Regions from separate parts of the Pseudomonas sp. MM213 genome, predicted to be linked through region 1. Evidence: predicted binding sites of a transcription regulator. Region 1 holds the regulator's gene; each other region holds the start of a gene.
What was found. The regulator sigma-54, encoded in region 1, starts transcription at its own class of promoters, with help from an activator protein. The targets are predictions, from matches to a motif close to ANTGGCATNNANNTTGCTNT.
Positions count from the first base shown of each region.

Region 2: glnA (type I glutamate--ammonia ligase) is a predicted target of sigma-54. The motif match lies at 6,344-6,363, and genes of this name have one in related genera.
Region 3: K5R88_RS16470 (pilin) is a predicted target of sigma-54. The motif match lies at 1,960-1,979, and genes of this name have one in related genera.

Region 1 covers NZ_CP081943.1:5,624,979-5,632,831, reverse strand. Annotated here, with positions in the region: gene lptA (lipopolysaccharide transport periplasmic protein LptA) at 1-534, shown strand, start outside; gene lptB (LPS export ABC transporter ATP-binding protein) at 534-1,259, shown strand; gene K5R88_RS25515 (RNA polymerase factor sigma-54) at 1,444-2,937, shown strand; gene hpf (ribosome hibernation-promoting factor, HPF/YfiA family) at 3,012-3,320, shown strand; gene ptsN (PTS IIA-like nitrogen regulatory protein PtsN) at 3,333-3,797, shown strand; gene rapZ (RNase adapter RapZ) at 3,800-4,657, shown strand; gene K5R88_RS25495 (HPr family phosphocarrier protein) at 4,673-4,948, shown strand; gene K5R88_RS25490 (ZIP family metal transporter) at 4,956-5,849, opposite strand; gene K5R88_RS25485 (superoxide dismutase) at 5,880-6,491, opposite strand; gene K5R88_RS25480 (hypothetical protein) at 6,493-6,924, opposite strand; gene K5R88_RS25475 (class II fumarate hydratase) at 6,952-7,853, opposite strand, start outside.
Region 2 covers NZ_CP081943.1:5,000,615-5,008,467, reverse strand. Annotated here, with positions in the region: gene K5R88_RS22925 (glycogen/starch/alpha-glucan phosphorylase) at 1-1,813, opposite strand, end outside; gene K5R88_RS22920 (YkgJ family cysteine cluster protein) at 2,073-2,513, shown strand; gene typA (translational GTPase TypA) at 2,716-4,536, opposite strand; gene thiI (tRNA uracil 4-sulfurtransferase ThiI) at 4,676-6,130, opposite strand; gene glnA (type I glutamate--ammonia ligase) at 6,460-7,853, shown strand, end outside.
Region 3 covers NZ_CP081943.1:3,628,201-3,636,053, reverse strand. Annotated here, with positions in the region: gene K5R88_RS16480 (type II secretion system F family protein) at 1-97, opposite strand, end outside; gene pilB (type IV-A pilus assembly ATPase PilB) at 100-1,800, opposite strand; gene K5R88_RS16470 (pilin) at 2,026-2,442, shown strand; gene K5R88_RS16465 (BON domain-containing protein) at 2,770-3,123, shown strand; gene K5R88_RS16460 (DUF2845 domain-containing protein) at 3,418-3,714, opposite strand; gene K5R88_RS16455 (DUF748 domain-containing protein) at 3,714-6,662, opposite strand; gene K5R88_RS16450 (class I SAM-dependent rRNA methyltransferase) at 6,756-7,772, opposite strand.

The DNA of each region.
Region 1 (7,853 bases):
ACTCTCCCTATTTTGCTCGGCCTGAGCGCAGCACTGGGAAGCGTGAGCGCCTGGGCTCTGCCGAACGATCAACAGCAGCCGATCCGCATCCAGGCCGACGACGCCCAACTGGACGACAAGAACGGTATTGCCACCTATAAAGGTGACGTGATCATCACCCAAGGTTCGATGATCGTTAAAGGCAATACTGTGACCATGACCCGCACCCCTGCGGGCGACATCGACGTGGTGACTTCGGTGGGCAACCTTGCCTATTTCGAACAACTGCAAACGGCGGGCGACACCAAGCCGGTTCAGGGCTGGGGCGTCACCATCCAGTACCACGCCTCGCAAGATCGCGTCGTGCTGATCGATCGCGCCAAAGTTGTCGATAAGGACGGTAACGTCACCCAAGGCGAGAAAATCGTCTACGACACCAACAAAAAGCTTGCCAGCGCAGGCCGTGCCACGGGCACCAACGTGACCGAGTCGCGTCCGCGTATCGACATGGTTATCCAGCCGAAAAAGAAAACCGACGAGCAAAAGGCCCCGTAATGGCAACTCTGAAAGCTCAGCATTTGGCCAAGAGCTACAAGAGCCGTCAGGTCGTGCGCGACGTCAGCCTGTCTATCGACAGCGGTCAGATCGTCGGCCTGCTTGGCCCTAACGGCGCCGGTAAAACCACCTGTTTCTACATGATTGTCGGCCTGGTTCAGGCGGATCAGGGTCGCGTACTGATCGATGATCTGGACGTCAGCCACCAGCCGATGCACGGTCGTGCAAAGGCCGGTATCGGCTATCTTCCGCAAGAAGCGTCGATCTTCCGCAAACTCTCGGTCGCCGACAACATCATGGCGATCCTCGAGACCCGCAAGGAACTCGACAAGGCCGATCGCCGCAAGGAACTGGAAAGCCTGCTGCAGGAATTCCACATCAGCCACATCCGCGACAGCCTCGGCATGAGCCTGTCCGGTGGCGAGCGCCGCCGCGTGGAAATCGCCCGGGCACTGGCCACCAACCCGAAATTCATCCTCCTCGACGAACCGTTCGCCGGCGTGGACCCGATTTCGGTGGGCGACATCAAACAGATCATCTACCACCTCAAGGCCAAGGGCATTGGCGTGCTGATCACCGACCACAACGTCCGTGAGACGCTGGATATCTGCGAAACCGCCTACATCGTCAACGATGGCCAACTGATCGCCGAAGGTGATTCGGCCACCATCCTGGCCAACGACCTCGTGAAAGAAGTCTATCTGGGCCATGAGTTCCGCCTGTAAGCACTAAGGTGTCTGGCTGGCTGCCCGAGCGCTTGTCTCGATAAAAAATCAATACTTTTTTATTGTTACAGCGCTCTAGGCAAACGCTACGGTTTCGGGCATATAATTTGCTTATGTTTGGCGCTTCGGCGCCCTGTAGTGGATGGCGCATGTGCGCCGGCGAATAAGGTGTTTAGCCCCTGCCATGAAACCATCGCTAGTCTTGAGAATGGGCCAGCAGCTGACGATGACACCGCAGCTGCAACAGGCCATCCGCCTGCTCCAATTGTCGACCCTGGACCTGCAACAGGAAATCCAGGAGGCCCTGGAGTCCAATCCGATGCTCGAACGCCAGGAAGAAGGCGACGACTTCGATAACGCCGACCCCTTGGCCGACAAAGCCGAACAGCAACCCAACGCCGACGTTTCAGAACCCTCCTATCAGGAAACCGCCCCGACGGTGGATAACCTCGAGGAAGGTGACTGGAACGAGCGCATTCCCAACGAACTGCCCGTCGACACCGCCTGGGAAGACGTCTACCAGACCAGCGCCAGCAGCCTGCCGAGCAACGATGACGACGAGTGGGATTTCACGACCCGTACATCCGCCGGTGAGAGCCTGCAAAGCCACCTGTTGTGGCAACTGAACCTGGCGCCGATGTCCGACACCGATCGCCTGATCGCCGTGACCCTGATCGATTGCATCAACAATCAGGGCTACCTGGACGAAACCCTTGAGGAAATCCTCGAAGCCTTCGATCCGGAACTCGACATCGAACTGGACGAGATCGAAGCCGTCCTGCATCGCATCCAGCAATTCGAACCCGCCGGCATCGGCGCCCGCAACCTGGGTGAATGCCTGCTGCTGCAATTGCGCCAACTCCCTGCCAAGACACCTTGGCTGGCCGAGGCCAAGCGCCTGGTCACCGATTACATCGACCTGCTCGGCAGCCGCGACTACAGCCAGCTGATGCGCCGCATGAAGCTCAAGGAAGATGAACTGCGCCAGGTGATCGAACTGGTTCAGAGCCTCAATCCGCGCCCTGGCTCGCAGATCGAATCCAGCGAAGCCGAGTACGTCGTCCCCGACGTGATCGTGCGCAAGGACAACGAGCGCTGGCTGGTCGAGCTGAACCAGGAATCGGTGCCACGGCTGCGGGTCAACGCCCAATACGCCGGTTTTGTGCGCCGCGCCGACACCAGTGCCGACAACACCTTCATGCGCAATCAGTTGCAAGAGGCCCGCTGGTTCATCAAGAGCCTGCAAAGCCGCAACGAAACCCTGATGAAAGTTGCCACCCAGATCGTCGAGCATCAGCGCGGTTTTCTGGAATACGGCGACGAAGCGATGAAACCGCTGGTGCTGCATGACATCGCCGAAGCGGTGGGCATGCACGAGTCGACGATTTCCCGCGTAACCACACAAAAATTCATGCATACCCCCCGGGGCATATATGAGCTGAAATACTTTTTCTCCAGTCACGTCAGCACCTCCGAAGGCGGTGAATGCTCGTCCACGGCGATCCGCGCGATCATCAAAAAACTGGTTGCCGCGGAAAATCAGAAAAAGCCGTTGAGTGACAGCAAGATCGCTGGTTTACTGGAGGCACAAGGCATTCAGGTGGCTCGCCGCACCGTCGCCAAGTACCGCGAATCCCTCGGGATCGCGCCTTCGAGCGAACGCAAGCGGTTGATGTAGAGCCACGCCACAGCGTTCCAGTGGTAGATCATCTGGTCTACCGCTTTATGCACTGGCAACGAAGGAGAAGCTGTATGCAAGTCAACATCAGTGGACACCAACTGGAAGTGACCGAACCTCTTCGCACCTACATCGGCGAAAAACTCGAACGGTTAGAGAGGCATTTCGACAAGATCACCAACGTGCAGGTCACGATGACGGTCGAAAAGCTGAAGCAGAAAATCGAAGCCACGCTGCATATTCCCGGCAATGAAGTGGTCGCCAACGCGGAACATACCGATATGTACGCGGCGATCGACGCATTGACCGACAAGCTGGATAAACAACTCAAAAAGCATAAGGAAAAGACCCAGAGCCTCCTCCAGGGCGCGACCGGTCGTTAACACTCCCAACCCATGATCCGACTTGAAAGCATCCTGACCCCCGGCCGTTCCCTCGTGAACGTGCCGGGCGGCAGCAAAAAGAAAGCCCTCGAGCAAATTGCCAACCTGATCGCCCGGGAAGTGCCGGATCTGGAGATGCAAGATGTCTTCGAGGCGTTGATTGCCCGTGAAAAACTCGGCTCGACCGGTTTTGGCAACGGCATCGCTATCCCTCACTGCCGGCTGAAAGGTTGCACCTCGCCCATCAGTGCCTTGATGCACCTGGACGCCCCCATCGATTTCGACGCCATCGACGGTGCTCCGGTTGACCTGCTGTTCGTCCTGCTGGTCCCCGAAGCCGCTACCGATGCGCACCTTGAATTGCTCCGCCAGATCGCCAGCATGCTCGATCGCAAGGAAGTCCGCGATCGCCTGCGTAGCGCCCCGAGCAATGAAGCCTTGTATCAGGTTGTCCTGGACGAGCAAAACGGGCACTAATCATGCGCTTGATCATCGTCAGTGGCCGTTCCGGCTCAGGTAAAAGCACCGCGCTCGATGTTCTCGAGGACAACGGCTATTACTGCATCGACAACCTGCCCGCCGGATTGTTGCCGGAACTGGCTGAACGCGCGCTGATCCACACCGAACTGGCGCAACCGCTGGTTGCCGTCTCTATTGATGCGCGCAACCTGCCGAGCCACCTGAGCCGGTTTCCGGAACTGCTCGAAGAAGTTCGCAGCCGGCATATCCAGTGCGACGTCCTGTACCTGGACGCCGACGAAGAAACCTTGCTGAAACGTTTTTCGGAAACTCGCCGTCGTCACCCGCTGAGCAGCGCCAATCGCTCGCTGGCCGAGGCGATCAACGACGAAACCAGCCTGCTCGGGCCGATTGCCGACCTCGCCGATCTCAAGGTCATCACCACCAACCTGAACCTGTATCAGCTGCGCGATACCATCAAGTTGCGCCTGCTGAACCAGCCGGAACCCGGTACTGCGTTTTTGGTGGAGTCGTTCGGATTCAAGCGCGGCATGCCGGTGGACGCCGACCTGGTGTTCGACGTGCGCTGCCTGCCGAACCCCTATTGGAAGCCCGAGCTACGCGATCAGTCCGGGCTTGATGAACCGGTTGCCACGTATCTGGCCGCCCAGCCGGACGTCGAAGAGATGTTCCAGGACATCTCCACGTACCTGCTCAAATGGCTGCCGCGCTTTGCCGCCAGCAACCGCGCTTATGTCACCATTGCCATCGGCTGCACCGGCGGGCATCACCGCTCCGTCTATCTGACCGAACGTCTGGGTCAGGCCCTGCAAAAAACCCTGAAGAACGTCCAGGTCCGCCACCGCGACCTCAGCTAAAGGATTCACATCGCGATGCCTGCTCTGGAAATCGAAATCATCAACAAGCTGGGTCTGCATGCCCGTGCTTCCGCCAAATTCGTTGGTGTCGCCGGCGAGTTCAAAGACTGCACGATCAGAGTCGGACGAACGCCGGAATCAACGGTCGACGGCAAAAGCATCATGGCAATGATGATGCTCGCTGCAGGCAAAGGCACCAAAATCTATATCAGCACCGAAGGCGAAGACGAGCAAAGAGCGCTGGATGCGCTGACAGACTTGATCAACCGTTACTTCGACGAAGGCGAATAACGCTCGCCTAGGCGAGCGCTGTATCCATCACCATCATCAAACAAAACCCGATCAGCAGCCCAAGGCTGGCCAGCTTGTCGTGACCATGGCGGCGCGACTCGGGGATGACTTCGTGCGTGACCACCAGCAACATGGCCCCGGCCGCGAGCGCCAGGCCCAATGGCAACAGCAGTTCGGCCAGGCTCACCAGCCAGGCGCACAACAGTGCGAAGACCGGCTCGACCAAGCCTGATGCTGCCCCGATCAGGAACGCCTTGACCCGCGACATCCCTGCCCCGGCCAACACCAACGCAATGACCAATCCTTCCGGCACATCCTGCAAGGCGATGCCCATGGCCAGGCTGTCGGCGTCGGGCATGCCGCCACCCGCCGAGACACCGACCGCCATGCCTTCGGGAATGTTATGGGCAATGATGGCAAACACGAACAACCAGATCCGTGGCGCAATGACCGGCCGCTCCAGCGTGCCGACGAGCATTTCCGGTGAGGCGCCGGAAACCTTTCGATCCACCAGATACAGCCCGAACGCGCCAAGCATGATGCCGAAACTGATCAGACCGCTGGCCGCCCAGGGTGTCAGCCCCAGGCTTTCAGCGGCGGCAATGCCCGGCACGATCAGCGAAAACGCCGTCGCCGCGAGCATCACCCCGGCACCGAAGCCGAGCAGCGTATCGCTGACCGCCTGGGGCATGCGTCGAATCACCAGCACCGGCACCGCGCCCAAGGCCGTGCCCAAGGCGCAAATGGCCCCGCCCTGCAACGCACGCAGCAGTTTCGGCTCAAGGTCCAGCCACGCGAGCCCATGCGCAACCAACAGGCTCATGCCCGCCAGTAGTAACAGCGACCCAAACGCGTAACGAAACATTCGTCCACTTCCGATCGCCAGTGTTTCAGTGCCCATAGCCCGCCCAGGATTGTTTTTATAGAAGACTTAAACCAGTGCAGCCTGATAGCGCGCAGCGACTTCGGGCCAATTGATCACGTTGTAAAAAGCGTTGATGTATTCCGGCCGGCGGTTTTGATACTGCAGGTAATAGGCATGCTCCCAGACATCCAGCCCCAGAATCGGCGTATTGCCGTTCATCAAGGGACTGTCCTGGTTGCCGCTGCTTTCAACGACCAGAGTCTTTTGCGGCGTCACACTCAGCCAGGCCCAGCCACTGCCGAAACGGGTCAGCGCGGCTTTGGTGAAGGCCTCCTTGAAACGGTCGAGGCCGCCCAACTGGTCTTCGATGGCCTTGGCCAACTCACCGTCCGGCTGACCGCCGCCGTTGGGCACCATCACTTCCCAGAACAGCGAGTGGTTGGCGTGACCGCCGCCCTGATTGATCACCGCCGCGCGGAGCTTTTCCGGCAGTTGCTGGACTGCTGCCACCAGCTTTTCCACCGGCCACTCGGCGAACTCGGTGCCTTCGACAGCCGCGTTGAGGTTGTTGATATAAGTCTGGTGATGCTTGGTGTAGTGGATTTCCATGGTCTGCGCATCGATGTGCGGTTCCAGGGCATCGTAGGCGTACGGCAAGGCAGGCAAGCTAAAAGCCATTTCAGTGGACTCCATGATGTAGAGGCGCAGGGGGCGACGCGGCATCGACGTGCAGCAAACGATGAGTGCGCGGGTATTCGCCATGCTCGCTGATGAAATTCAGCAGTTCGACGTAGGTTTTGCTGCTCTGACGCAGTGCGGCTTCACGCAATGCCGGCGCCAGTCGCGGGTCCTGCATGGTCTTCAACAAGCGCTGGTGGATGGCGCACAGGTATTCGGCGCTCTCCTCCGGCTGGTTCAGACGCAAATGCAGGTCCGCGAGGTTGTGATGGGAAATGACGCAGGCCGCCACCGCTTCGTCGGCATCCGCCCAGCGCTCGAACAACACCTGGGCCAGGGCCAATGCCTGCAAGTACGCCTCGCGGGCATCGACGTATTCGCCCAGCATGAAACAACGGTTTGCCCTTTCGATCGTGCGTTTCCAGTGCTCCATGGTGAGCCTCCTAAGCGGTTGCGGTGATTACACGCCGCCTGCGGTGAGCTTTTCCGGATTGAGCAACTCTTCCAGTTGGCTGCGCGACAGTTCGGTGTGCTCCAGAGCGACATCGATCACCGGCCGGCCCTGCTGATAAGCCTTCTTGGCGATCTCCGCAGCTTTTTGGTAACCAATGATCGGGTTGAGTGCCGTGACCAGTATCGGGTTGCGCGACAGCGCTTCCTTGAGCCTGGCTTCGTTGACCTTGAAACTGGCGATAGCCTTTTCACCCAAGAGGTAGCTGGAGTTGGCCAGCAATTCGATGCTGCTCAGCAGGTTCTGGGCGATGATCGGCAGCATCACGTTCAGCTCGAAATTGCCCGACTGACCGGCGATGGTGATCACCGTGTCATTGCCGATCACCTGGGCGGCGACCATCGCGGTGGCTTCCGGGATCACCGGGTTGACCTTGCCGGGCATGATCGACGAGCCCGGCTGCAAGGCTTCGAGTTCGATTTCACCGAGGCCGGCCAGCGGGCCGGAGTTCATCCAGCGCAGGTCGTTGGCGATTTTCATCAGCGAGACAGCGGTGGTTTTCAGCTGCCCGGAAACCGCAACGGCGGTGTCCTGAGAGCCGATCAGTGCAAACAGATCTGTGCCCGGCGTGAATTGCACCTGAGTCAACTTGCTCAACTGCTGGCTGAAAAGCCCGGCAAATTCAGGGTGCGCATTGATACCGGTGCCCACCGCCGTGCCACCCTGAGCCAGAGATTGCAGGCTCGGCAGCAGATCCTGCAGATGGCCGATGTTGGCTTTGAGCTGTTGCGCCCAACCGTTGAGCACCTGGCTCATGCGCACCGGCATCGCATCCATCAAGTGAGTGCGACCGGTTTTGACGTGGTGGTGAACCTCTTCAGCCTTTTGCTCGATCACCTGCACCAAGCGCA
Region 2 (7,853 bases), 620 kb from region 1:
TCAGCTTGGCCTGGTGATAACTGGCGGCGGCCTTGCCGGCGAAGATCTTCACTCGCGGCACCCAGTCGATTTCCGGCTCGGCGCGAATCGCCTGATACAGCGCGACGGTGTGCAGCAAGTTGAGCAACTGACGTTTGTATTCGTGGATCCGTTTGACCTGCACGTCGAACATCGCCGCCGGGTTGACCGCGACCCCAAGTCGTTCGTGAATGATGTACGCCAGCGCTTTTTTGCTGTGCAGGCGCTGTTCGGCGAAGGCCTTGCGGAACGCGGCTTTTTCCGCGAACGGTTCCAGATCGAGCAAGCGCTCTTCCGGGTTATCCAACAGATCAGGGCCGAGGGCATCGACCAGCATCGAGGTCAATTCCGAGTTGGCCTGATACAGCCAGCGGCGGAAGGTAATGCCGTTGGTCTTGTTGTTGATCCGCTCCGGATAGAGCTTGTGCAGCTCCGAGAACACGGTTTTGCGCATCAGTTGCGTGTGCAGCCCGGACACTCCGTTGACGCTGTGGGAGCCGAGAAACGCCAGGTTGCCCATGCGCACACGGCGACCGTTGTCCTCTTCGATCAGCGATACCGCGCGCAGCACGTCAAAATCATGGATGCCTTTGGCGCGCAGCGAGTCGATGTGCTGGGCGTTGATCAGGTAAATGATCTGCATGTGCCTTGGCAGCATCCGCTCCATCAAACCGACCGGCCAGGTTTCCAGCGCTTCCGGCAACAGCGTGTGGTTGGTGTACGAAAGCGTGTCGACGGTGACCTGCCACGCGGCGTCCCACGCCACGTCGTAGACATCGACCAATTGGCGCATCAGCTCGGCCACGGCAATGGACGGGTGAGTGTCGTTGAGCTGGATTGCCGCGTGGTCGCCCAGGGTCAGCACCGAGGTGTGCATGTTGCGATGACGGCGCAGCAAATCCTGGAGAGATGCAGCGACGAAGAAGTATTCCTGGCGCAGGCGCAGTTCCTGACCGGCTTCGGTGCTGTCCGCCGGGTACAGTACGCGAGAGATACTTTCCGCCCGCGCCACTTCAGCGACTGCGCCGAGGTGGTCGCCGGCGTTGAAGCGCTCAAGGTGCAAATCTTCCATCGCGCGGGCACGCCACAGGCGCAGCGTGTTGACGCTCGCCCCGCGCCAGCCGACTACCGGGGTGTCATAAGCAATGGCGCGCACGGTTTCCGCCGGGGACCAGACTTGCTTGGACTTGCCGTTTGAGTCGGTCACGGTTTCGACGCTGCCGCCGAAGCCGATCGGGTAAACCACTTCTGGCCGTTCGAATTCCCACGGGTTGCCGAAATCCAGCCAGTGTTCGGTCTGTTCCTGCTGCCAGCCATCGACAATCGCCTGGCGGAACAAGCCGTGCTCATATCGAATGCCATAACCGTGGCCGGCGATGCCGAGGGTCGACATGCTTTCCATGAAGCACGCCGCCAGACGACCGAGGCCGCCGTTACCCAAGGCTGCATCGGGCTCCAGCAAACGGATGCGTTCGAGGTCGACGCCGAGTTCGGTCAGCGCTTCGCGGGCGACGTCGAGCAGGCCGAGGTTGCTCAAACTGTCGTAGAGCAGCCGGCCGATGAGAAATTCCAGGGAGAGGTAATAAACCCGCTTTTGACCTTTGCGGTAGATCTGCCGGGTGTGATCCATCCAGTGCTCGACCATGTGATCGCGCGCCGCCAGCGCAATGGCTTCGAACCAGTCGTGGTCGAAGGCGTGATCCGGGTCTTTACCCACCGCGTAGGTGAGTTTGGTCAAGACGGCGTCGCGGAATGCGGCCACCTCTGCTTCGCGAACAAGTGGTTCTTGAGTCATCGATAAGACCTCGAGCGAGCTTTGAGTTGTCTGAGCCTAGACGGTCTGACAGGCGGTAGAGGCTCTGGTTCGGCAGTTTTTCCTGTTAGTGCGAGATAGGTCGGCATTACCTTGTCGTGTACCTGAATCAATGCAGGGGCCGTGCCGGAATTCAAGTGTTGTTGACCACAGTTAAAAAAATCTGGCGAAAGGTTGTTCAAAAATCCACCAGTCCCGGTATGATCGCGCGCCCTGATGCACACGCTGGTAACAACCGATGATGAAGCCCAACCTGATCGCCGCCGCAGAGATCGATCGTCTCGATACCTGGGCCAAATACTCTGCGCCGATGTGCGGTTCCTGCATATCCAGCTGCTGCACCCTGCCGGTCGAGGTCAAGATCAAGGATCTGATCCGCATCGGCATCGTCGACGAGTTCGAGCGCGGCGAACCGGCGAAGAACATCGCCAAGCGTTTGCAGAAGGAAGGGATCGTCGAGCGTTACAGCCAGAAGACCGAGATCTTCACCCTCCAGCGCATGAGCAACAACGATTGCCTGTATCTGGATCGTAAGAGCCGTCTGTGCACTATTTATGAAAAGCGCCCGGATACTTGCCGCAATCACCCGAAGATCGGGCCGCGACCGGGGTATTGCGCTTACAAGCCGAAGGAAGTGGCGCGCGAGACCAGCAGCAGCCGTCGGCCCCTCGAGAAATTCTGATCCGGAATATGGGCGCCTGAACGGGCGCCTTCGCGGGCAAGCCTCGCTCCTACAAGGGCAGCGCATAACCTGTAGGAGCGAGCGATGCGGCGATCCGACTTGCCCGCGAAGGGGCCGGTGAAAGCACCACACAAACCCCAGACAAACAAAAACGCCCCCGGCCTTTCGACCGGGGGCGTTTTCATTCAGCCTGAACTAAAACTCAGTTCTTGGCTTTCTTGGCAGCGCGGGTACGCTCGCCTTCGTCCAGGATCTTCTTACGCAGGCGGATCGACTTAGGCGTAACTTCGCACAGCTCGTCGTCCTGGATGAATTCCAGGGCCTGTTCCAGGGTGAAGCGAACAGGTGGAACCAGAGCGATGGTTTCGTCTTTACCCGAAGCACGCATGTTGTCGAGCTTCTTACCTTTGGTTGGGTTGACGCCCATGTCGTTATCACGGCTGTTCAGACCAACGATCTGACCGTTGTAGATTTCCTGACCGTGTTCAACGAACAGCTTGCCACGTGCCTGCAGGGTTTCCAGGGAGTAGGTCAGAGCCTTGCCGGTTTCTACCGATACCAGAACACCGTTCTGACGACCGGACATGTCGCCGGACTTCATGGTGTCGTAGCGATCGAAGATCGAGGTCAGGATGCCAGCACCGTTGGTCAGGGTCAGGAACTGGTTACGGAAACCGATCAGACCACGAGCAGGGATGTTGTATTCCAGACGCACACGGCCTTTGCCATCCGGCACCATGTTGGTCAGGTCGCCCTTACGCAGACCCATCTCTTCCATGACCTTGCCCTGGGATTCTTCAGGGGTGTCGATGGTGACGTTTTCAAACGGTTCCTGCTTCACGCCGTCAACCTGACGGATGATCACTTCAGGACGACCAACGCCCATTTCGAAGCCTTCGCGACGCATGGTTTCGATCAGTACCGAGAGGTGCAGCTCACCACGGCCGGAAACCTTGAACTTGTCAGCCGAGTCGCCTTCTTCAACGCGCAGTGCAACGTTGTACAGCAGCTCTTTGTCCAGACGTTCCTTGATGTTACGGGAAGTCACGAACTTGCCTTCTTTACCGCAGAATGGCGAGTCGTTTACCTGGAAGGTCATGGAAACGGTTGGCTCGTCAACGGTCAGAGGCTTCATCGCCTCGACGTTGTCCGGCTGGCACAGGGTGTCGGAGATGAACAGCGAGTCCATACCGCTCACGCACACGATGTCACCGGCAAACGCTTCTTCAACGTCGATACGGTGCAGACCGTGGTGACCCATCAGCTTCAGGATACGGCCGTTGCGTTTCTTGCCGTCGGCGCCGATGGCAACAACCGGAGTGTTCGGCTTGACGCTACCACGAGCGATACGGCCAACACCGATAACACCCAGGAAGCTGTTGTAGTCCAGTGCCGAGATTTGCATCTGGAACGGGCCTTCACGGTCAACTTTCGGCGCAGGTACGTTGTCGACGATCGACTGGTACAGCGGGGTCATGTCTTCAGCCATGTCGGTATGGTCCAGACCGGCAATGCCGTTCAGGGCCGAGGCGTAGACGACTTTGAAGTCCAGCTGTTCTTCGGTGGCACCCAGGTTGTCGAACAGGTCGAAGATCTGGTCCAGAACCCAGTCCGGACGCGCGCCTGGACGGTCAACCTTGTTGATGCACACGATCGGACGCAGGCCGGCTTCGAAAGCCTTCTTGGTCACGAAACGGGTTTGCGGCATAGGGCCGTCTTGAGCGTCAACCAGCAGCAGAACGGAGTCAACCATCGACATTACGCGTTCAACTTCGCCGCCGAAGTCGGCGTGGCCCGGGGTGTCCACGATGTTGATGTGGTAGCCGTTCCAGTTGATGGCGGTGTTTTTCGCCAGAATGGTAATACCGCGCTCTTTTTCCTGGTCGTTGGAGTCCATCACGCGCTCGTCGTTGAGCTCGTTGCGCTCCAGAGTGCCGGATTGACGCAGGAGTTTGTCTACCAGGGTGGTTTTACCATGGTCAACGTGAGCAATGATGGCGATGTTGCGTAGATTTTCGATCACTTGTGTATCTCGATCAGAGGATTCGGTGTGCTGACAAGTCTTGGCAGCGATTAACAGTAGAGTCAGGCCTTGCCGTTACAGCTTGACGGCAGAGTCGGGGGGCCGATGACGCAGGCCACAGGCAAACAGCCCCGGGCTCTTAGCTCGGTCGATAAACGCGCACATTGGCATGCCCCTCACTGAGCAAATGGTGGGCATGCAGGCGACTCATCACGCCTTTGTCGCAATACAGCAGGTACTGGCGAGTAGGGTCCAGTTCCTTGAAACGAGCGTTCAATGCATAAAACGGCATCGTCTGTACCTCAATGCCACCGAGTTCCAGCGGCTCGTCTTCAGCGGCATCCGGGTGACGGATGTCGATGATGATCTGGCCCGCCAGTGCTTCGCTGACTTCTTCGATTTGCAAATCCTGGCCCAATTCGTCGATCACGCGATCGATCGGCACCAGTTTGGCGTTCTCGAGCGCACGCTCAAGGACTGCCATGTCGAATTCTTTCTCTTCATGCTCCACCCGGTGGCGCTTGGCAGCCGTCTTCGGGTTGACTGAAATGACCCCGCAATACTCCGGCATGTGCCGGGCGAAATCGGCGGTACCGATTTCGTTGGCCAGATCGATGATGTCCTGCTTGTGACTGGCGATCAGCGGGCGCAGCACCAGCTTCTCGGTCACGCAGTCGATCACGTTCAGATTCGGCAATGTCTGGCTCGACACCTGGGAGATCGCCTCCCCGGTCACCAGCGCTTCGATTTGCAGTCGATCGGCAATTTGGGTCGCAGCGCGCAACATCATACGCTTCAATACTACGCCCATATGACTGTTATCGACTTTACCGAGAATTTCTCCCAGTACTTCCTCGAACGGCACACTGACAAATAACACGCGTTGGGAGCTGCCGTACTTCTTCCAGATGAAGTGCGCGACTTCCATCACGCCCAGTTCGTGGGCCCTTCCGCCCAGATTGAAGAAGCAGAAGTGGGCCATCAGGCCGCGACGCATGATCTGGTAGGCCGCCACAGTGGAGTCGAAGCCGCCGGACATCAGCACAAGTGTCTGCTCCAGTGCACCCAGCGGATAACCGCCGATGCCGTTGTGCTGACTGTGGATCACGAACAACCGTTGGTCGCGAACTTCGATTCGGACTTCGATTTCAGGTTTTTTCAGGTCGATCCCGGCGGCACCGCACTGGCGGCGCAACTGGCTACCGACGTATTTCTCAATATCTATCGAACTGAATGGGTGCTTGCCGGCGCGTTTGCAACGCACCGAGAAAATCTTGCCGGCCAGCGCATCACCGTAGTGCTGCTTGCATTTTTCAACGATGTCGTCGAAATCACCCAGCGGGTACTCATCGATTTGCAGGAAGTGCGCGACGCCCGGCATGCAGCTCAGACGCTCGCCCATCTCCTTCAGAGCCTTGGGATCGCTGACGCGGGTTTCCAGCTCGAGGTTGTCCCACACGCCGTTCACCACCACGGCCGGATCCAGATCGCGGAGCACGGCACGGATGTTCTTGGCCAACTGGCGGATGAAACGCATCCGTACCGGGCGGCTCTTGATGGTGATCTCTGGGAAGACTTTTACGATTAATTTCATGGAAACAGCGCGCGCGAGGCCTGCCGAAAAAGGGGGCGCGGATTATAGCGGAAATTGCTCAAGGTTTAACCAGTTAATGTGCAGAAGGTTTTGCGCGCACCAAAACAGGTCATTTATTGATTTTAGCGCCACATTGTAGGGCGTGATTTTCCCCATTAATGCGCTTTACACCTTTATAAGCGTGATATTGGGGCAAAAAACCCATGGTGGGGCACTGGCATGCAATTTGCTCCCTTGTGAGGCAGGTTGCCTTGGCAGAGTATTCGCGCCGGCATCACCCACATTCTAAGGGCATCCACTACTAAGCCCGAAGCCACCCGGAGGACACTATGTCGAAGTCGGTTCAACTCATCAAAGATCATGACGTCAAGTGGATTGATCTGCGCTTCACGGACACCAAAGGCACCCAGCACCACGTGACCATGCCGGCTCGCGACGCGCTGGATGAAGACTTCTTCGAAGTCGGCAAGATGTTCGACGGTTCCTCCATCGCTGGCTGGAAAGGCATCGAAGCCTCCGACATGATCCTGCTGCCGGACGACAGCACTGCCGTACTGGACCCGTTCACCGAAGAGCCGACCCTGATCCTGGTCTGCGACATCATCGAACCTTCGAGCATGCAAGGCTACGATCGCGACCCACGTGCGATCGCCAAGCGCGCAGAGGAATACCTCAAATCCACCGCCATCGGCGACACTGTGTATGCCGGTCCGGAGCCAGAGTTCTTCATCTTCGACCAAGTGAAGTTCAAGTCCGACATCTCCGGTTCCATGTTCAAGATCTACTCTGAACAAGGCTCGTGGATGTCCGACCAGGACGTGGAAGGCGGCAACAAAGGCCACCGTCCAGGCGTCAAAGGCGGCTACTTCCCGGTTCCACCGTTCGACCACGACCACGAAATCCGTACCTCCATGTGCAACGCACTGGAAGAAATGGGCCTGACCGTCGAAGTTCACCACCACGAAGTGGCAACTGCCGGCCAGAACGAAATCGGCGTCAAGTTCAACACCCTGGTGAAGAAAGCCGACGAAACCCAAACCCTGAAGTACGTCGTGCACAACGTGGCCGATGCCTACGGCCGCACCGCTACCTTCATGCCTAAGCCTCTGTACGGCGACAACGGCTCGGGCATGCACGTGCACATGTCCATCTGGAAAGACGGCAAGAACACCTTCGCAGGTGAAGGCTATGCCGGTCTGTCCGATACCGCTCTGTACTTCATCGGCGGCATCATCAAACACGGTAAGGCCCTGAACGGCTTCACCAACCCGGCGACCAACTCCTACAAGCGTCTGGTTCCAGGCTTCGAAGCTCCAGTGATGCTGGCCTACTCGGCCCGTAACCGCTCCGCTTCGATCCGTATTCCTTACGTGTCGAGCCCGAAAGGCCGCCGTATTGAAGCGCGCTTCCCGGATCCAGCTGCCAACCCGTACCTGTGCTTCGCAGCACTGATGATGGCTGGCCTGGACGGTATCCAGAACAAGATCCACCCTGGCGATGCAGCTGACAAAAACCTGTACGACCTGCCGCCTGAAGAGGCGAAAGAGATCCCACAAGTTTGCGGCAGCCTGAAAGAAGCCCTGGAAGAGCTGGACAAAGGTCGTGCGTTCCTGACCAAAGGCGGCGTGTTCTCCGATGACTTCATCGACGCTTACATCGCTCTGAAAAGCGAAGAAGAAATCAAGGTACGTACCTTCGTACACCCACTGGAATACGAGCTGTA
Region 3 (7,853 bases), 2.0 Mb from region 1:
CCGGGTTCTGAGCGCTGAGTTCGCCGGTTATTTTCGTACCTTTTTTGTCGGTGCCTTCCCAGGCGTACACACTGATTTTTGCTGCTTTGACCGCCATGTTCAGTCCTTGGTGACCCGGTTGATTTCTTCAAGGCTGGTGATGCCTTGCATGGCCTTGATCAGCCCGGAAGTACGCAGGTCGTTGAAGCCGTCCTTGCGCATCTGGATATCGATTTCCAGCGAATTGCCTTCGGCCATGATCAGCCGTTGCAGGCCTGCTGTGTTCTTCACCACTTCATAAATCCCCACGCGCCCCTTGTAGCCGCCGTTGCACTGATCGCAACCGACCGGCTCATAGATCGTGAATGTGCCAATCCGTTCCTCTGGGAAGCCTTCCTTGATCAATGCCTCGCGGGGAATATCGATGGGCTTCTTGCACTGGCTGCACAGTTTGCGCGCCAGGCGCTGGGCGATGATCAGGCTGACGGACGTCGCGATGTTGAACCCCTGAATGCCCATGTTGTGCAGGCGGGTCAGGGTTTCCGCGGCGCTGTTGGTGTGCAGGGTCGACAGCACCAGATGCCCGGTCTGGGCGGCCTTGATGGCAATTTCGGCGGTTTCCAGGTCGCGGATCTCGCCGACCATGATCACGTCCGGGTCCTGCCGCAAGAAGGAGCGCAGCGCCTGGGCAAAACCCAGTCCCTGCTTGGCGTTGACGTTGACCTGGTTGATGCCTTCCATGTTGATCTCGACCGGGTCTTCGGCGGTGGAGATGTTGATGTCCACGGTGTTGAGTATGTTCAGCCCGGTGTAGAGCGACACGGTCTTGCCCGACCCCGTGGGGCCGGTCACCAGAATCATCCCTTGCGGCTGCTTCAGCGCGGCCATGTAGAGGTCTTTCTGGTCCGGCTCGTAGCCGAGGGCGTCGATGCCCATTTGCGCGCTGGATGGGTCGAGGATCCGGATCACCACTTTCTCGCCCCACAGGGTCGGCAGGGTGTTGACCCGGAAGTCGATGGATTTGCTCTTCGACAGGCGCATCTTGATCCGCCCGTCCTGGGGTTTGCGTCGCTCGGAGATGTCGAGGCTGGCCATGACTTTCAGGCGGGCGGCGATGCGGTTGGCCAGTTGAATCGGCGGCTTGGCGACTTCACGCAGCATGCCGTCGGTGCGCATCCGCACGCGGTAGGTTTTTTCGTAGGGCTCGAAATGCAGGTCGGAAGAGCCACTCCTGATCGCGTCCAGCAGCATCTTGTGAACGAAGCGCACCACCGGCGCGTCGTCGGCATCCTGTCCGGCGATGGCGTCCTGTTGGTGGTCATCGATCGACTCGATGTCCATGCCATCGAGGTCGACGTCGGCCATGTCTTCCAGTCCGCTGGCATGGCTGTCGAAGAACTTCTCGATGGCATCGCTGAGCTTGTCGTCCTCCACCAGGATGGCTTCGGTGTTCAGCCCGGTGCTGAACTGGATGTCGTTGATGGCCTGGTGATTGGTGGGGTCGGAAACCCCCACGAACAACTTGTTGCCACGCCGCCAGAGGGGCAGGGCGTGGTGCTGGCGAACCAGTTTTTCGCTGACCAGGCCCTTGGGTTGGGTTTCCTTGTCCAGGCAGTTGAGGTCGAGCAGTGCCATGCCGAAATGCTCCGAGGCGATCTCGGCGACCTGGCGGCTTTTCACCAGTTTGTTCTGCACCAGATAACTGACCAGGGAGATTTTATGACGTTGGGCTTGCTGATACGCCTGTTGCGCGCTTTGGTCGGTGAGCAGCTCGGCAAGCACCAATTGCTTGGCCAGACCGCTAAGGGCGATGTCATTCATGGGGATACCGGACACAGACAGTTCATGACTTATAGCCTAGTCAACCGGTGACGCCAAACCAGCGCTGCTCTGGTGACAAAAAGTGTCAGATAGTGCGGATCCTGAGGGCAGGACAAGGCCTTGCGTCGTTCTCGCGCCCCGCTAACAGGGGGTAACGGGCTTGGCATGGGCTGTGCTGAGACTGGTTCAGATCATGAGATTTCGACTCATGCATGGAGCTTGTCTATGAGTGCTCAGAAAGGTTTTACGCTTATTGAATTGTTGATCGTGGTGGCGATCATCGGGATTCTGGCGACGTTTGCGTTGCCGGCTTACTCGAAGTATCAGGCCCGGGCGAAAGTGACGGCGGGGTTGGCGGAGATTTCAGCATTGAAGGTTTCGTTTGAAGACCTGATGAATGCCGGCACTGCAGAACCCACCACACTGACGGGCGCCGGCACGACAACGCAGAACTGTGCAATTGCTGTCACCGGCACGGTTGCCTCAGGCGCTGGCACCATTGTCTGCACCCTGCAGAAAGCACCGGCCCCTGTGGCAGGTAAAACCATCACGCTGACTCGCAGCGCCACTGCAGGCTGGTCATGCGCGACCGGCGTGACTGCCGATTACGCACCGCCTGGTTGCACAGCCTCGGCAACTTAATGCTGAAAACGGCTAGATAGAAGAATGCCCCATCGTCGGATGGGGCATTTTTTGGGGGGGAAACTCCAGGTTCGCTGCGTTTCTTGGTGAGATTTGGAAAACCTCACAAATTCATGGCCTTAGGCCCACGTTAAAACCTGCAACTTGCATGTAGAGAATGTCGAAGTCATGCAATTTGCATGATTCCGAAAATCAGTCGATTTTTTAAGTTGTTGATTTATAAGGGGTTAGTAACTGTTTCAAAGTTGGCACAGCGTTCGCACTATACCCAGTAACCCTGCTGACAAGACACGCAGCAGACTTTATGAAAAAACAGGAGTTACTCGTATGAAGAAGTTCGCTATCGCTGCCGCTACTGCTACCGCGCTGACCCTGACCATGGCCAACGTTGCATTCGCTCAAACCCAGGCTACCCAAGCCCCAATGGTGCTGGCTGCCGGTGAAGTGACCAAGGCTAAAGAAGCCACTTCCGATACCTGGATCACCACCAAAGTCAAAGCTGACCTGGTGACCGAAAAAGGCATTCCTGGTACCGATATCAAAGTCGAAACCAACAAAGGTGTTGTATCCCTGTCGTCCACCGTCGCGGTGACTGACGCTCAGAAAGCCACCGCCGTGGCCATCGCCAAGAAAATCAAAGGCGTCCAGGCGGTCTCCGCTGACGGCCTGAAAGCCGAGTAAGGCAAGACTTCTCGCCTGAACGGGAGAAGACGCGGTAGACGAGCCGAGTCATGCGTCTGCCGCAACTTGAGAGTTCATGCGACGGCCACAAGGAAGTGGCCATTACAGGCCCCTGACATTCGTGTCCGGGGCCTGTTCTATTCCGGGCTACGCAAAACCAAAATGTGGGAGCCGGCTTGCTGCGGGCGGCGTTCCGACGATTGCGGTGTGTCAGTAAACAGTTTCGTCGACTGAAACACCGCAATCGTCGGAACGCCGCCCGCAGCAAGCCGGCTCCTACAAAGGGTCTGTGTGTCAGTTTCCGCGTTTGCTGGTGATCTGCTTCAAGCGATTGCCTTCAAACCGCAGGTATTGATACATCCCGCCGTTGGGCCCGTAGGTCCATTCCTCGACCTGGAATTCTTCCCGACGGTTGGCGCTGCGCTTGTAGCCCAACAGGTCTCGACTGACCGGCTCACCGCACTTCTGCAGGACTTCGCTGGACCGGTCGCCGACGCTGACCAACTGACTGCCGCAGCGCAGGGTATCGGCGGCTGAGGCCTGACTGGCCGCCATTGCCAGTGTCAGGCTGATCAGCAACCGACTGATCATCACTCGGCATCCAGGTGCAACGGCGTTACCACACGACCGTCACTTTCGGCTTCGCCGAGGCTGGCATCGATGAAGTACACGCGGTCATCGGCCAACTGCCCCTTGTCGACCAGATAATCCTTGATGCTGCTGGCGCGATCCTGGCCCAGCTGACGCAAGAGCACGTCGCTGGTGCTCCAGAACTTGATCACGTCTGCGCGCATTTTGGCGGTGCGTTCTTCCTTGCCCAAGTCCTTCCATTCGGCGGGTGGCTGGGTTTTCAGGCGGGTGCGGTAGATGCCTTCCAGCAGCGGGCCTTTCTCGCCGTCCGGTACTTGCAGCAACGAGGCCTGCGCCGGCACCTTGTCGCCGCGACGCTGGAGCATTTTGTAGTAGTTGTACTGGTATTCCCGTTCCAGGCGTTGCTCGGCGATCAGCGGGCCATCGCTGCTGGCGGCAGCGGTGCCTTCGATCTCCAGGCGCAGGGCCGGGCGTTCCTTGAGCGCATTGGACAGTTTGACCAGCGAACCCTCGGCGTCCTTGCTCAGATCGCTCGAGCCCGGCGCGAACGACACCGTGCCGAGGTCTTCCGAACCACCACTGACCAGCCCGCCAATCATTTTGAACGGTGCGGCAGCAGCTTTGACGATCAGGTTGCGCAGGGTCTGCCAGACAATCGGCATGACGCTGAACTGCGGATTGTTGAGGTCGCCGCTCACCGGCAGCTCGATGGAAATCTTGCCGTCGACGTCCTTGAGCAGGGCAATCGCCAGTTTCAGCGGCAGGCTTACGGCGTCGGGGCTGTCGACCTTTTCACCCAGTTGCAATTGCTCGACCACCACTTTGTTTTCAGCCTTGAGCTGGCCTTTGGTAATCAGGTAATGCAGGTCGAGATTGAGTCGGCCCTTGCGGATACGGTAGCCGGCGAACTTGCCGGAGTAGGGCGTCAGCGTGGTCAGTTCCACCCGTTTGAAACTGGTGGCGATGTCGAGGCTGGCCATCGGGTCGAACGGGTTGACCGAACCTTTGATGGTCACCGGCGCGTAACGATCGACCTTGCCCTTGATGTCGACGGTCGCCGGTTTCGCCTGACGGCTGTCGATGGTGCCGATCTGGCCGTTGAGCTGTTGCACGGCGGTGGCGAAGTTCGGGGTCAGGCTGAAGTCGGCGAAGTTGGCGGAACCGTCATTGATGGCAATGCCACCGATGTGAATGCCCAGCGGTTTGTCCTTGCTGACGGGTTTGGCCGCAGCGGTTTTTGCGCCGGAATCGGGCGGTTGCGGGATCAGCAGGTCATCGATGTTGGTGGTGCGGTCATCGTTGATCATGAAACGCACGTAGGGCTGGAACAGGTTGACCTTGTCGATCGACAGGCTGTCGCCGTGCTGATAATTCAGGCCTTCGACCACCACCTGCTGCCACTTGAGAAAGTCGCGGGTTTTCAGGGTGTCGAGGGTGTGCAGCTGATCGATCTGCGCCCGTCCTGTGACGCTGAACGCCAACGGCTCGGTGCTTTTCAGGTTGACCGCCAGATCGCTGCCGAGCATGCCGCTGCGCAGTTCAAGGCGAATGAACGGATTGATGTAGGACTGGGCGACCCGCAGGTCGATGTCCTTGGTCTGCACGTTCAATTTAGCGCTGACGGGAGCGAGATTGACCTCGCCCTCGGCGGTGATCTTGCCTTGCTTGCCCACCCCGGTGTCGAGCTTGAGGGTAAAAGGCGAGCCATTGAGGCTGTCGAAATTTTGCAGGTCCAGGTTCAGCGGGTTCAAATCCAGCGTCACGGCGGGTTGCGCTTTGCGGTCAGCCAGGTGCACCTGGTAATTGCGCAACTGCACATCTTTCAACAGCACTTGCCAAGGTTTGCTCGGCGGCGTCGGTTCTGGCTTTGGCGAGTCGGCGGCCGCTGGCGTGCTGGCCGGCTCGGCTTTGGCCTTGGCGGCGGCCTTGGACGGTTGGCTGGCGAACAGCTTCTGCCAGTCGAGTTGCCCGTCGGCTTCCAGTGCCGCCCAGGTTTCCAGTTTGTTGCTGCGGATCTTGCCGACGACAACTTGCTGCTTGGCCAGGTCGACCGTGGTTTCAGTTACGTCCAGGCGTTCGAGTTTCGCCAGTGGCCGACCGTCCGGAGCCTTGATGGCGAAGGGCGCCACGCTCACTGCGACGTTGTTCAGCAGCAGCTCGGTTTCCTTGGACAGGTTGAGTTTGTAGTCGGTGCTCAGGTTCAGCACGCCGTTTTCCAGCACCAGCGGCAGCGCGTCACGCACATAGGGCCAAAAGGTTTTCATCTGCCCGTCGGTGATTTTCAGCTTACCTTCGGAGGCGATCGGGATGAGGCTGAAGTTACCGGTCCAGTCGATCTGCCCACCGTTCGGGCCAATGGCCACAAGGGTCATGTCGGCATTGTCATCGGGCAGAGTGCTGAGGTTGTTCAGCTCGAAATCGAGTTTGTCGTAGAGGAACTCGATGGCTTCGCTGGGACGGTCATCCTTGAAATGCACGGCACCACCGGCCAGTTTGATCCGCTCTACGCGCAGCGGAAACGGTTTGGCGTCCGGGTCGGCCGGCGTCGGCTCGCTCGCCGGCAGTTTGAACAGGCCAAGCAAGTTGAGTTTGCCGTCCTTGCCGAAAAGGATCTCGGTCTTCGGCTTGTCCAGTTCGATATCGGACAGGTGCAGCGCCTTGGTCCAGAGGCTGTCGATCTGCAGGTTGGCGTAAAGCCGTTCGAAACCGACCTGTTCCTTACCCGGTTCGCCGATGATCAGGCCCCACAGGGTGACTTCCAGGCTGAACGGGTTGAGTTCGATTCGCTGAATAGTGGCGGGCGTCGTTGCGTAGTTGGCCAGTTGCTGGTTGGCCACCCGCAATGCGATGCCCGGTAAAATCAGAAACCCCAGCAGGCTGTAGAGGGCCAGAGCAGTCAACAAGGCGCCGATAGCGCGGATCAATCCTTTGGGCATGTGCGGCTTCATCTGTCTGAATCGGAGTGCCTTGGAGTATGGCACGCCAATCCGGTTCCGAAGTAATCGCTCAGCCCAGGATTTTTCAGATTTATCTCACGTGATTCAGAGCTGCAGGATCAGTGTTTTCAGCGGCGGCTGTTGATCCATGGACGGGAAATCGGCGCCCGGTTTCATCACCGTCCATTCGCGCACCGGGCGGCCGGCCTTCTCGGCGCAGCGCAAAACCTGTTCGCGCCAGTCGTCCATGCTGACTTTTGCCAGGTTGTTGCAGCAGATCAGCACGCCGTTGTCGGCGGTGGTCAGCAGCGCGGGCTTGAGCAGGCTCTGGTAGTCGCGCAGCAGGTCGACGGTGCCGAAAGCGCTCTTGGCCCAGGCCGGAGGGTCCAGCAAAACCAGATCGTATTGACGTTGTTCCAGGCGTTGATAGCTCGGCAGTTTCTGCCCGCGACGCTGGCTGATGGGCAGGCCGGCGAGTTGGCGAATGGCCGGGAAATAATCGGACTGGATGAATTGCATGGTCGGCAACTGTGGATTGAGCAGACCGTTTTCGCGGCCGACCGCCAGGTTGCCCTCGGCGAAGTCCAGGTTGCACACCTCGCTCGCGCCACCGGCCGCAGCGCTCAGGCCGACGCCGCAGGTGTAGGCAAACAGGTTCAGCACGCTTTTGTTCTTGCTGTGATCCTTGACCCAGCCACGGGTGTTGCGCAGGTCGAGAAACAGCAGCGGATCCTGGCCGGCGTGGCGGCCGCGAACCCGGTAATTCAGGCCCCATTCGTGACCGACCAAGTCTTGCAGGGCGGCTTCGTCGGCGCGGTAGACCGTGTCTTCACGGTCGATGCGCGAGTTGCCCCGGGAGCGGTCGTTGTAGACCAGCAGGGTATCGAGGCCCAGATGTTGGTTGATCGTTTCATGCACTTGCAGCAGGGCGTCGCGCTCCAGCGCCTGATGAAAGCTCTGCACCAACAGCTGCGGGCCGTAGCGGTCGATGGTCAGGCCGCCGGCGCCTTCCTGGCTGCCGTGGAACAGGCGATAGCAATCGGTGCCTTGCTGATGCAGTTCGGCAAGCAGGTCCTGGCGATGTTCGAGGGCGGCGCACAGCGCCTGATTCAAGGAAGACATGCTGGGCGCCTTGCAGGGGAGGGAATTTTGCGCGGGAGTTTAACAGCTTGCGCACGAGAGGACTTGTAGGAGCGAGGCTTG